2 linked regions of the Flammeovirga agarivorans genome follow. The protein of the gene in region 1 interacts with the protein of each later gene in a pairwise test. Links are inferred from orthologs where the notes say so. Each region holds a gene or a part of one and is shown on either strand. Other genes may lie near its edges.

Evidence for each region.
Region 2: the proteins of HGP29_RS00720 (region 1) and mrdA interact in binary tests that used the Escherichia coli proteins (3 or more experiments, as listed by UniProt). The link is inferred for Flammeovirga agarivorans from one-to-one orthologs.

The regions. Positions count from the first base shown.
Region 1 is NZ_JABAIL010000001.1:150,528-158,484, reverse strand. What follows is about bases 2,964-6,033. They hold HGP29_RS00720 (transglycosylase domain-containing protein), read left to right. Parts: upstream 2,964-3,317; coding sequence 3,318-5,750; downstream 5,751-6,033. Other genes in these bases: HGP29_RS00715 (helix-turn-helix transcriptional regulator), read left to right, coding at 5,859-6,033; porW (type IX secretion system periplasmic lipoprotein PorW/SprE), read left to right, coding at 2,964-3,152. Also shown: HGP29_RS00730 (M23 family metallopeptidase), read right to left, coding at 1-574; more of porW, read left to right, coding at 879-2,963; more of HGP29_RS00715, read left to right, coding at 6,034-6,671; HGP29_RS00710 (S8 family serine peptidase), read right to left, coding at 6,713-7,957. UniProt on the Escherichia coli protein: Cell wall formation. Synthesis of cross-linked peptidoglycan from the lipid intermediates.
Region 2 is NZ_JABAIL010000005.1:260,247-266,106, forward strand. Bases 563-3,496 are described here. They hold mrdA (penicillin-binding protein 2), read left to right. Parts: upstream 563-1,017; coding sequence 1,018-2,976; downstream 2,977-3,496. Other genes in these bases: HGP29_RS17210 (vWA domain-containing protein), read left to right, coding at 563-995; HGP29_RS17220 (LytR/AlgR family response regulator transcription factor), read right to left, coding at 3,042-3,496. Also shown: more of HGP29_RS17210, read left to right, coding at 1-562; more of HGP29_RS17220, read right to left, coding at 3,497-3,833; HGP29_RS17225 (sensor histidine kinase), read right to left, coding at 3,826-4,953; HGP29_RS17230 (TonB-dependent receptor domain-containing protein), read left to right, coding at 5,263-5,860. UniProt on the Escherichia coli protein: Catalyzes cross-linking of the peptidoglycan cell wall. Responsible for the determination of the rod shape of the cell. Is probably required for lateral peptidoglycan synthesis and maintenance of the correct diameter during lateral and centripetal growth.

The sequences.
Region 1 (7,957 bases):
CACCATAATGTCCTTCCTTTAGATTAAATTTCTTAGAAAGTACACCATTCGATACTGGTGGAAAAAAGAAAACATCTTCTATACCTTGATATATCGAAGTGACTGCCGCAGGTTTAATTTCTAAACCTTCAAATTCACTTCTAAATATTGAATCAACTGGGTCAATTTTCTTTAAATCAACTTCGATATCATCTACTTGGTCTGTATTAACGATATTTGCTTTGAAATCTTCTTCGTCATCTACTTCACCGTCAATGATCGCTTTAATGGATGCCATATATACATCTTTCTCATCAGAAGCAATCTTCAATGAATCCAAACTACGTTCCATTTCAATCAGCTTTCTGTCTGTCTCTCGATAAGCAACTCGAGGATCAAAAATCTTAGCCAATAATGTGGTCGCTAATACAAAACTCAAACCTCCTAAAACGGTAAAAAGCATTCCTAAGACTAATAGGATTTTTACATAGCTGAATCTATATGCAGCCCTTTCAGCAAAGGTTTCTTCATCTCTAACGACAAGAACAAATCTAGTGGTCAGCCACTCTGATAAGGTCTTTCCTTGTTTTTTCATTGATTATATTTCTTCTTGTTTAAGAAGTTTACAAATGGTAAAATTACAATAAATGAGGACTTTATTTGCATTTTGTCTATAACTATTGAATTATTATAACTTTTTCGATAATAAAAAATGTAAATTAGCCATTGACTGAGGTCAATGAAAAAATTTAATTAGTCTCTTTTTTATTGAATTATGTTATTTTTAAAGTGATATTCCACTTTTTGCTGTTATCAACCCCCTTCTAAATTGCGATAACACATTTTTTTTCAGGAATTCATCATCATTCATTTTTTATACAATTGATCGCTACATCACAATGAAGCAGATTATTTTAAATAAAAATACCACTCTAATTATAAAGGCATTTCTGTTAACACTACTTCTTGTTTCTGGTAGTGCTTGTCAGTTTTATCATGATACTGCTACACATTACAATTCTTACTTTTTAGCAAGAGAAGGAATGGAACAGTTGGAGTTGGATTTATTTAATGAACATGTGGATGATTACAATGACGTTCTATCAATTTTAATACCTATTGATACCAATAAAACATTATCGCATAAAGAACAGCTAGATTTTATCATTACAAAAGCATCTCGTCCTATTAAATTTCACAAAAGTAGTGAATGGATCGATGAATGTTATTTATTAGTGGGTTGGGTAAGGCTCTATGAAGAGGATTATGAAAATTCACTCACTACTTTTAAATATGTCAATGCTAAATTTAATGATGAAAATAGTAGACATGCTGCTCTGAATGCTCTTTTAAGAATGTTTATTGAAAAGAAAGAAGAAGGAAACATTACTTTAGTAAAAGATATCATCAAACAACAAAAAGCCCCTTACAATAAAGAAAACACAAAAGACTACCACCTGAATCTCGCCCACTATTACAGAAATAAAAATGATTTCAAACAATCGATCGCTCATCTAAGGTTAGTTGTCGATTTAGAACAAAAAAAGCATTTACGCTCTAGGTATTATTTCATACTAGGTCAGATGTATGAAAAAACTGGAGTGATCAATGATGCTTATAAAGCCTACTCCACCGCTGAAAAAATATCAAAAACGAATGATCTAGAGTTTCAATCTGATATTAGTGCTTACAGTATGCAACCTGTAGACTTCAGTGATGAAAAGCAGACGAAGAAAATCAAAAAGTATTTTGACAAAAAATTAAAAGACCATAACAACTGGGATAATAGAGATAAAATCTATTATGAAATGGCTCAGTTTGAAATGCGTAAACCCGATTATGATAAAGCCTTAAGTTTTTTCAACGAATCAATTCAGGTAAGTACATCCAATCAGATTCAAAAAGGGCATTCGTATTGGGAGTCGGGCAAAATATATTATACAGAAAAGAAAGATTATATAGCAGCTGCTGCTTATTATGATAGTGCAGTTCAAAACTTTGATGAATCTGTATATGGTTTTGAAGACATTAAGAAAAGATCTGAGAACTTACAAGAACTCGCTAAGTACACCAAAATTGTTCAAGAAAATGAACGTTTACTGAGCTTGTACGAAATGAATGAGGAGGAAAGGAAAGAGTTTTTAGAAAAAGAAATTGAAGAAGAAAAAGAAGAGCTCATTCTAAAGCAACAGTATGCGATAGAAAATGAGAAAAAGAAAGAAAAACCTGTTACTGCAAAATCACAATCCTTCAGTAATAAAGAATCTAAAGAGTTTTATTTTTACAATACGAATGCTTTGGCACAAGGTAAAGCTCAATTCTTGAGAATTTGGGGCTCAAGACCTCTAGAAGATAACTGGAGAAGGTCTAACAAAATGGAATTTTCAGGGGCCGCTAACACAAACAATCAAACTGCCAATAATAACCAAAAGCCCACATCAAGTAATAAGAAAAAAGATAAAAATGATGAGGCAAGTAATGAGGACTTATTTGCTGGTTTGAAAACAATGGATCAAAGAATTGCTGAAATACCTACTACAGATGAGGAGTTAAAAAAGGTACATAAAGCATTAGCCGATGGCATTTTCGAATTAGGGAAGGTTTATTTCTATAGAATGAAAATCAACGAAGAAGCGTTAAATAACTTTTATCGTTTTCTCGATGAATACCCTAATGATGAAAATGCACATGAAGTCGCTTACCTTGTTTATGTGATTTGTCAGGAAGATGAAAGTTGTGATGAAGAAGAAGCAAAGCAATATCTTATCGAAAATTACCCTGATTGCTTGTATTCAAAAATTCTTCTTAACCCGAACTATGTAAAAGAAACCAATGAAAGGGAGAACTATATTAAGGATTTATATGCCTCTGCCTATCAACTATATCTTGAAAAACAATATAATCAATCAGATATCAAGCTCAATGAACTATTAAACGACTTCCCTCAAAGTGCTTATGAGGAAAAAGGGAGATTTTTAAGAGTCTTGCTTATTGGTCGAACTACCAAATACTATCAAACATTCAAAGATGCTCTAAATGGCTACCTACTTGCTTATCCTTCTGGAGAGTTTTCTGATACTGCAAAAGGAATGCTAGAAGAAATCACTGAACGCCGTCTTGAAAATGGATATATCCCTGGTAGATATCATGATTATGAAATCACAACAGAATAATAAATTGGTATGATTTTACTATACAATTGGGTGGTAAAAATCTTGCCTTTTTTCTAATCATAATTAGAGAATCAAATAAAAAGTATAAAGGAATGATTAACTTGCTTACTTATTCATTTCAATACTAATATTATATACAGCTTAAGTACTGAATATTAAAAACATATGTATTTAAAAGCCATAAAAGCACTTTGGATTCTATTTATTATAGGTGTCGTAAGTGCCATCGTTTTTGGAATTTCTTTAAAAAATAACTGGTTTAACTTATATGGTGAACTTCCAGACCCAAGTGTCTTAGAAAACCCTAAAAGTGAAGTTGCCTCTGAGTTATACTCTGCTGACGGTGAGTTATTAGGTAAATACTACAGAAAAAATAGAACAAAAGTAGAATATGAAGATCTATCTACTAACCTAAAGAATGCATTATTAGCTTCTGAGGATGTTCGTTTTTACGACCATAGTGGTATCGATTTTAAAGCTACAATTGCTGTACCTTATTATCTTTTCCGCTACGTTACAATGAGCGGTAAGAAGAGAGGATCGTCCACATTAACTCAACAATTAGCAAAAAACCTATTTAAAATCCGTAGAGATCAAGATCTAGAAGGTAGATTATCAAGTGTTCCTTTAATTGGACTTGTAATCAATAAATTAAAAGAGTGGATTGTAGCTGTAGAACTTGAAGAAGCCTACACAAAGAAAGAAATCATGACAATGTATTTAAACACTGTCGATTTTGGTTCCAATGCCTATGGTATTCATGTTGCTGCTCAAACTTTCTTTAGTACTACTCCAGATCAATTAACTGTACCTGAATCTGCGGTACTAGTTGGTATTTTACAAGCACCAACATTCTATAGCCCAAGATTTCACCCTGAAAGAGCTTTAAAAGTTCGTAATCAGGTCATCAGTCAAATGGAAAAATACAACTTGATCACTGCAGCTCAAGAAAAAGAGTATATGGGTGAAGATTTAGGTTTAAGATACAATGTTGAAAACCACAATAAAGGTCTTGCTCCTTACTTTAGAGCTGAAGTAGTAAAAGATATTCAGAGATTCTGTAAAGATAAAGGCTTGGATTTATATGCTGATGGTTTAAAAATCTATACAACTATCGATTCTCGTATGCAGCGATATGCTGAAGAAGCAATTGATAAACATATGAGAGCTCAGCAAGCATTATTCAACGAGCACTGGGAAGGACAAGGTGAGCCTTGGAGAGATAGAGAAGGTGAAGTAATTCCAAACTTCTTACCAAGAGCTATCAAAAGAACAAGAGTTTACAAATCACTTTATAAGCAATACGGTGGCGATTCATTAGCTATTGATAAAGCTTTAAAAGTGAAAAAGAAAATGAAAGTATTTACTTGGGAGAACAACAACCATGAAAAAGATACTGTTATGAGTTCTTATGACTCTTTAAAGTACTACAAAATGTTCTTACAAGTTGGTATGACATCAATGGAACCAAAAACTGGAGCAATAAAAGCTTGGGTTGGAGGTATCAACTATAAATACTTTAAGTATGACCATGTTCGTTTAGGTTATCGTCAGCCTGGTTCAACTTTCAAACCGTTCTTATATGCAAAAGCACTAGAAGATCGTTTTCAACCTTGTTCTCCTATCACTGACGTCCCGATTACTTTTACTGCTGAAGAAGCAGTAGCGGACAAACCTTGGACACCTGCCAATGCTGATGGATATAGTGGTAAAACATATACATTGAGACAAGCAATGTCGAGATCAATCAATACTGCTGCTGCTTACTTAGTAAAAGAACTAGGTGCTCCGACATTATCAAGATATGCAAGAGACAAGTTTGGTTTTAAATTTATACGAGATCAAATGTTCTCTTATTTATTGACGGAAGATGATAAAGCAAGAGGTAGAACTGGTTATGACAAAAAGCCAATCAAAGGTGTACCTTCGTTATGTTTAGGTACTGAAGATGTATCTGTTTTTGAAATGGTAACTGCCTATTCTGTTTTCATCAATAAAGGTACTTGGACCGAGCCTAGATTTATTACTAGAATCGAGGATAAAAATGGTAGAGTATTAAAAACATTTACTCCTAAAAAAGTAGAAGTACTAAATGAGAGAACTGCGTGGTTAATGACATACATGCTAAGAGGTACTTCAGAAGAAGCAGGTGGTACTGCCATGCGTTTGAATAGATATAACTTTAAGAGAGATAAGAAAACTGGAGAGGTATTCCATGTAGGTGGTAAAACAGGTACTACTGCTAATTTCTCTGATGGTTGGTTTATGGGCTTCACTAATGACCTTGTAACTGGTGTATGGTGTGGAGGCGAAGATCGTTCAATCCACTTCAGAACTATTAAGTATGGTCAAGGTGCCCGTTTAGCATTACCTGCATTTGCTTATTTTATGGAGGATGTTTACAAAGACAAGCAATTATGCCAAGAACTAGGTTATAAGCGTAGTAAATTCCCAGAGCCATCAATTCCTATTAATGTTGAATTGGATTGTAGTAAATACAGCCCTGATAATTTTGGGGATATAATGGCTGAGGATGATTCTGTAGCTACTGAGCAAGAATATGTTGCTCCTACAGAAACAGATGATGGAATCCTGTAAAATGGCATATAATCATAACAATTTATAAATAATGCGAGAATAATTCATTTAATGGATTATTCTCGCATTTTTGTATTGCGTACTACACTTTACTAAAAATAACTATCAATGGAAATTACCACCAAGGACAAAATAGAAAATGCTAAGGATATAAAAATAGAAGCATTCAGAGCAAACATCAGAAAAACCAACCCACACAAGCACAACAAATATGTTGAGATTGTTTATCTCTACGAAGGTTCTGGTAGCCACACAATAGATTATGACACCTTCGAAATTAATCAACCTACTTTGTTCTTTATTCAAAAAGAACAGATGCACCATTGGGATATCCTTTCAGAACCAAAAGGTTTTGTTATCATAATGAAAAAATCATTTCTTGAAAACAGTACTGACCAGCAGCTAATACAACTTATTGGAGAAATGAGTCATCACCCATGTGTTTATCTCAAAGATATCGATCAAGTAAATACTATTTTTCAGCTTCTTGTTGATAATTTAAAAGATAGATATGATACTCAACAGACAGTCATCGAAGGGTTGTTAAAAGCATTATTTGCTAAGTTCCTTCATGACACAACTCCTTCTACTGGCAATACGCACCAATATTCAGAGTCTTTTATACAGCTAAAAGATCTGTTAGAAAGCTCTGAACAGATCATCAACAGCGTAAACCATTATGCAGATTTATTACATACCACTCCACAAAATCTAAATGCAATCTGTAAAACTGCTATTGGAGTATCTGCATCAAAATTTATCGGTGAATACATTATTAAGGAAGCAAAAAGAATGCTTCTATATACGAACCAAACTGTTAGTGAAATTGCCTTTGATCTGAATTTTAAGGATTCATCTCATTTCATCAGATACTTTAAAAGAAAGACTGAAATGACGCCTTCTAATTTTAGGACAAGCTAAAAAAAGGAACAGATGTAAACCTGTTCCTTTCGTTATAGTAATTATTCTTTTATCAGCTTTTTATGATAGATACTTCCATCTTGTTGTTCAATCCTTATGATATATAAACCTTTAGAAAGGTTTGTGATGTCAACTTTATTTCCATCCCAATGTGGAGGAGAAGAAATTTGTTGACCTGAAGTTTTTAAGATATCAACAGAGCTTATCCCTTTTTCAGATAAAATAAAGAGCTCATTCCCTAAGTTTGGATTCGGATAAACTACCGGAGCCATTTCTTTTAAGTCTTCTTCGACTGTTGAAGATACACTAGCATTTACTCTTACCACTCCTTGATAGGAAGCCTGCTGGTCTGACCCAACAACAAACATTAATAAGTCTTTAAGTCCTTCAGTCTGATATGTCACCTCATGAGGTCCTTCCCCATAAACGACAGAAGGTGTGGCGTCTTCAGGTTCTCCAAAATACCATCCTACCAATGCACTATCAACATCTGATCTACTTGTAAAGGTTACCTCTGAATTTAAGCCTACAATAGTTTTATCTATAGTATAGTTCAATGAAGTAACTTGAGGTTCATAATCTACTACTCTGAAGTTATCCATAGCCAATCCAATACCTCCAGAAGAATCTTGGCTTGCTGCTACAAAGAATAATCTAAAGGCTACTTTCTCCCCTTCAAACCCTGCCAAAGGGATATATTTTGTTTCCCATTCATTGTCTGTTGTACCAGTCATAATAGGAATATTTTCACCACTCCAATAATATTCAGAAGACAATTCATTGTTCCATGATGGATCAACATAAGAACCTAATAATCTCCATGATCTACCATAGTCATTACTAAATTCTACAAACATGCCATCTACTTGTTCTTTTACATCTTGCTTTAAAGCAAAAGAAAAGCGTTGTGTATCATCATCTCCATCAGGTAAATCAAATACTGATGTATATAAATAGAATCCTGTTGGTACTTGATATCCCGCGGTATCTTTACCCAATACATAAGCATTATCACCACTTAGAGTTCCGTTTTTACCTTCGATACTAGATGAACCTAATTCCAAGTCTGTTCCAGCAAGGTTAAGTGAATAAAATAGTAAGTCATCACCTTCAAGATCTCCACCATCTGCTAAATCAAATGGTACACTTTTTACCCCTAAGATTGGAATAGTGTCTTTGTGGTTCCTGCTAGGATCGTTGTTTATATATAATTCTACTTCATACTCACCTGTAGTCTCATAAGTATGTGTTGGACTTGGCTCTGTAGATGTATTTCCATCACCAAA
Region 2 (5,860 bases), on another replicon or contig:
CCACACTAAAGGGTTTTGATTGGGAAAATCCGTTCTACCTCTATCTAATTGCAGGTGTTCCATTTCTATTCTTATTGAGATGGTTGCTTCGATATAGAGTACGCCAAAAACTCGATGTAGCTTTACCAGAAGGTAGGCTAAAGGCAGATTGGAGTACACTTTTACGATTTATTCCTCCATTTATTTTATCATTAGCGATAGCTTTAATGTTGATAGCATTGGCTAGACCACAAAAGACAAATGAGCAAGTAGAACAATGGACTGAAGGTATCGATATCATGTTGATATTGGATATTTCCCATTCCATGAAAATCGAAGACTTTGTCCCTAATAGATTAGAAGCAGCAAAAAAAGTTGCAGCAAAATTTATTGATGGCAGGGTACAAGACAGAATAGGTTTAGTTATTTTCTCTGGAGAAGCGATTTCTTATGCGCCTTTAACTACCGATTATACCTTACTGAAAAACTTAGTAAAGGACATCGATTTTAATATGATCGATAAAAATGGTACTGCTATTGGTCTTGCACTAGGTGTAGCCATTAATAGAATGTCAGAGTCTGATGCTAAATCAAAAGTAGCTATTTTATTATCAGATGGTGAGAATACTGCAGGAAGTATTGACCCGAAGACGGCTGCAGAATTAGCATATGGCTATGGAGTAAAAGTATATACAATTGGTGTAGGTAAAGAAGGTAGAGTACCATATGGTACTGATATGTTCGGTAGACCAAAATATATTGAGCAACATCTTGATGAAACAGCACTGAGAGAAATTGCGAAAATTGGTAAAGGAAAGTATTTTAGAGCTACAAATAATAAAGCCTTAGCAAAAATCTTTGATAGAATTGATAATTACGAAAAGGCTGAAATCAAAGAAACAAGATACAAGGACACAAAAGATTTCTACCAATATTATTTGATTTGGGGACTGATATTCTTCTTAATGTGGATGGCACTGAAAAGTACATTTATGACAAACGCATTGGAAGACTAAGAAAAGAAGGGACTAGGAAAACATGGAATCAAGACGTTGGCATATCATTGCAGGCTTTTCAATCTTATTCATTACTTATGCGGTTGTTTTATTAAACATTCAGGTATTTAGTACGAATTATAAGACAAGAGCTGAAGCAAACATAGTAGAACGAGTGGTAGAATATCCTTTAAGAGGTATGATCTACGACCGTAATGGAAAACTATTGGCTTCAAATGCTGCCGTTTTCGATGTGATGATTGTACCCAAATACTTTAAGATAGAAGAAGAGGATTCAGTAGTATTAGCAGGAATGCTAGACTACACTATGGAGGAGTTAAGGTATAATATCAAAAAATCGAAATATTATTCTTGGTATAAACCTTCAGTACTAAAAAAGCAGCTGACGGAAACAGAATACGCCAAGATACAAGATAAAATTATTCGCTTTAAAGGTTTAAGTATTCAAGCGAGAACCATTCGATCATATCCACATCAGAGTTTAGCAAATGCATTAGGATATGTGAAAGAGGTATCAAAAGCATTTTTAGATCGTGATACTGCAGGGTATTACCAGAGTGGTGACCTTATCGGTAAAAGTGGTGTAGAAAAATTTTATGAAGAAGAACTTAGAGGACAGCGTGGTGTAAGTTACATCATGAAAAACGTTAAAGGGGTGACCAAAGGATCTTTTGAAGATGGTAAATTTGATACTATCCCAAGAGTAGGAGCTACTTTAACTTCATCCATCGATCTTGACTTACAAAAATATGGGGAAGACTTGATGGTGAATAAAAAAGGTGCTGTTGTAGCACTAGATCCTAATACAGGTGAAATCTTAGCCATGATTTCTGCTCCATCATACGATCCAAACCAGTTAACGGGTGAAGGAAAAAGAGTTTCTAAGAATTATGGTGGTCTCTCAAGAGATAAAAATAAACCACTTTTTAACCGTGCTATGCAATCTAGGTATCCTCCGGGATCTACTTTCAAAACTGTGATGGCGTTAATCGGTCTACAAAAAGGAGCAATTGATACGCTTACCACTTACTTCAGTTGTAATAAACGATTGGTAGGTTGCCATGATCACAAAACACCTTTGAATGTGGCAGGGTCCATTATCAATTCATGTAACCCTTGGTATTATCAAGAAATTCGTCGTTTGTTAGATGATGAAGGTAAGCGGTATGAGACTTCAGATGTATTAAGACAAACTCTAGATACATGGAGGGAAGAGGTAAAAGGATATGGTCTTGGTGTGAAGCTTGGTGTAGATATGCCTTATGAAAAAGGTGGTTTAGTACCTAGTTCAAACCTTTATGATAGAATTTATAAAGGTGGAGGATGGAAAATCAGTACTATTCACTCTATTAGTATTGGTCAAGGAGAGGTATTGGCTATGCCTATCCAATTAGCTAACTTAGGAGCAATTATCGCTAATAGAGGACATTATTATACGCCTCATATCATTAAAGATATTGGTGGTGAAGGACCACTACAACAATATAAAGTAAAGCATCAAGTAGATGTAAAACCTGAATATGTGGATCATATTGCAAGGGCTATGTCTGAAGTTCCAAGAATAGGTACAGCCCGAAGAGCATTCAGTAATGATCTTGTCATTTGTGGTAAAACAGGTACTGCTCAAAACCCTCATGGAGAAGACCATTCTATTTTTATGGGTTTTGCTCCACTTGATAAACCTCAAATTGCCATTGCTGTATATGTAGAGAATGCAGGTTTTGGTGGTACATGGGCTGCACCTATTGCAAGTTTAATGATGGAGAAGTACGTAAACGGTGAAGTAAAACGTCCTTATCTTGAAAAATATGTTTACAACGGAGACCTAATTGCTAAAGAAGAAGCAAGAAAGGAGAAAGAAAGGTTGTTGAAAGAACGTAGAGAAAAGCAAAAAGCCAGAATGAAAGAACTTCAAGCGAAGAGAGCTCAGCAGGCAGCCCAACAAGATTCCATTCGAGTAACAACATCGACAGATGAATAAATAAAAAAAGGATAATTAAGAGTGCTTTACTCTAATTATCCTTTTTTATTCACTTATAAAATCTATTAATTGGTCGGCATAATACCTTTACTATAGATAGTATCTTTAACGACTTGTTGATAAAGTCTTCCTATTGGGAGCATTTTACCATTTTTAAGTTCTACCTGATTACCTTCAATGGCATTTACCTTATTGAGGGAAATTGCAAATGAACGATGAACTCTGATGAATTCATCTTCTGGTAGGTTTTCAAGAATTTTTGTGAGGGTATAATGAACAACCATTTCTTGGTCTTTCGTGTAGACTCTTAGGTAGTCCTTTAGACTCTCCATATAGATAATATCATCCAACTTTACTTTTACCATCTTCTTTTCCACCTTGAGGAAGATAAAAGCATCTTCATCAGATGATGATTTCGCTGTAGTTGTTGAAGTCACTTTTGGACTACTACTAGAAGTAGTTGCCGTTGATATATTACCTTTTGCGGCTTCTTTGGTCTGAATTAATTTTGATGCTTTATTAGCTGCTTTTAAAAATCTCTGGAATGAAATAGGCTTTAGAAGGTAATCTAATGCAGAAATTTCAAAGCCTTCTAATGCATATTCTCTGTAAGCAGTAGTTAAAATTACTTCAGGTTTTTGTTCTAAAGATTTTACAAAGTCAATACCTGTTAGCATTGGCATATTGATATCTAAGAACATTAAATCTATTTTCTGATTCTGTAGTACGTTGAATGCTTCTATAGCACTTTCACATTTTGCCACGATCTCAAACTCGTTCAACCTCATTAAGTAATTTTCAATCACTTTTATTGCTAGAGGCTCATCATCAACAATCAGACATTTAATTTTACTCATCTCGTGGAATTTTAAGCGTTACTTTAAACTTCTCCTCTCCATCATTAATGTCAAGGCTGTATCGATCATCATATAGTAGTCCTAGTCGTCTTCTTGCATTAGCAAGTCCGAATCCGCCGGTTTTGGTTTTTTTCGTTTGAACAGGCAGGTTGAAAGGGAGTGGGGTTTGATCAATACTTGGATTCTCTACTTCAAATGTGATAAAATCATCCGAAATCTTCAAGTTCAATTCAATTTTGATTTCATTGAGCTTGTTCTTTACCCCGTGTTTAAATGTATTTTCTATAAAAGGTAAGAATAAAAGTTGAGGAACTCTTACATTTCCTGCTTCTCCTTCTACATTAAAAGTCATAATTAGGCGATTTCCGAATCTAAGTTTTTCAAGATCCAGATAGCTTTGCATATAATATAGCTCGTCCTCTAGGTTTACCCTTGTTTCTTTTTGATACAGCATATAACTCATCAGCTCTGATAGTTTCATCACAGCATCAGATGCCTCATCACTTTTATCTAAAGTAAGAGAATAGATATTATTAAGTGTATTGAATAAGAAGTGTGGCTGAATCTGACTCTTTAATAAGTTCAGTTCCGTCATCATATTCTGTTTTTCAAGCTCTCTAGTCTTCTTTTGGTTGGCTATCCAGTTTTGTGTTAGAGCAATAGATGTAGTAATACCTAAAACATAGAGCTCACCGGTGATAATGGCAATAACATGGTTCGCACTAAATATTTCAGCTTGAGTACCCGCTTCTGGCCAAACAGGTAATAAAAACTGTTGGGTAAGGAATACTTTTAAGTACATCATAATTACCAAAGCGATACTTAATTGAAAGATGTACATAAAGTACTTCTTATTAGGTATGTATTTCGGTAATAAATAATAGGCATGATAATACGATAATGGTATATGTATCGCAAAGCCTATAAGGTTGGACTGGAAAGAGTAAGTGTAGTCATCATAATAACTGCCCCATCTTAGACCATTTAATACAAAGTAGATGATCCAGAAGATGGAATGCTGTATGATTGGTTTATTCAATTTCAAAGACATTGATTCAGGTAGATGGTCTAGAATATTTATCTTCTCATCAAATAACTTATTTTTTGTTTGTATTGCCATTATTTAACGTCTATTGTTTAATAAAAGCTAAATACAAGATAAGCGTTGATGAAACAATTATTTTAGATTTATTGCATTAAATATAGGATTTTATGACGTTCATCTAGGGATGAATGCAGTTTATCCTAAAAATTGTGCTGTATAGCATACTTTAATGACTGTTAATCTATTTTTTTAAAATTCCTTAAGTGTCTGATATACATTTACGATATCAAGAATGTGCAAGGGAGTGTTTCCTTTGCTTGTAGGCCAAAAATACTAATTTAATGATTTGCCTGCATCGTCTGTTCATCTAACCTTCAGTTCAATATGAAATTCAGACTACTAACAATGTTTATTAGTTTGCTGCTTATGGCAAACACAATTCACGCACAAGACCGTGTTGTGAAAGGTACAGTAACCGAAAACGGCTCTTCTGAACCACTTCCAGGGGTAAACGTACTAGTTAAAGGTACGACTACAGGAACAACAACTGATTTTAACGGAGCTTTCTCTTTATCAGTTGCCGACGGAACTACTTTAGTATTCTCTTATGTAGGATACTTATCACAAGAAATTGTAGTAGGAAACCAGTCAGAGTTTTCAGTATCATTAGAAGTAGATGCTGAACAATTAGAAGAAGTTGTAGTAACAGCACTAGGTGTTGAAAGATCTGCAGAAAGTTTAACTTACTCAACTCAATCAGTAAGTTCTGAAGATCTAATTACTGCTAAAGATCCAAACGTAATGAACTCGCTTTCTGGTCGTGTAGCTGGTTTACAGTTATCAAGAAGTGGTTCTGGTGCTGGTGGATCAGTAAAAATCAACTTAAGAGGTAACCGTTCTGCAAAAGGTGATTCTTCTCCTTTATATGTAATTGATGGTGTGCCAATGGCAGGTCAAGGTGCTACCCAACCAGGTGAGATTG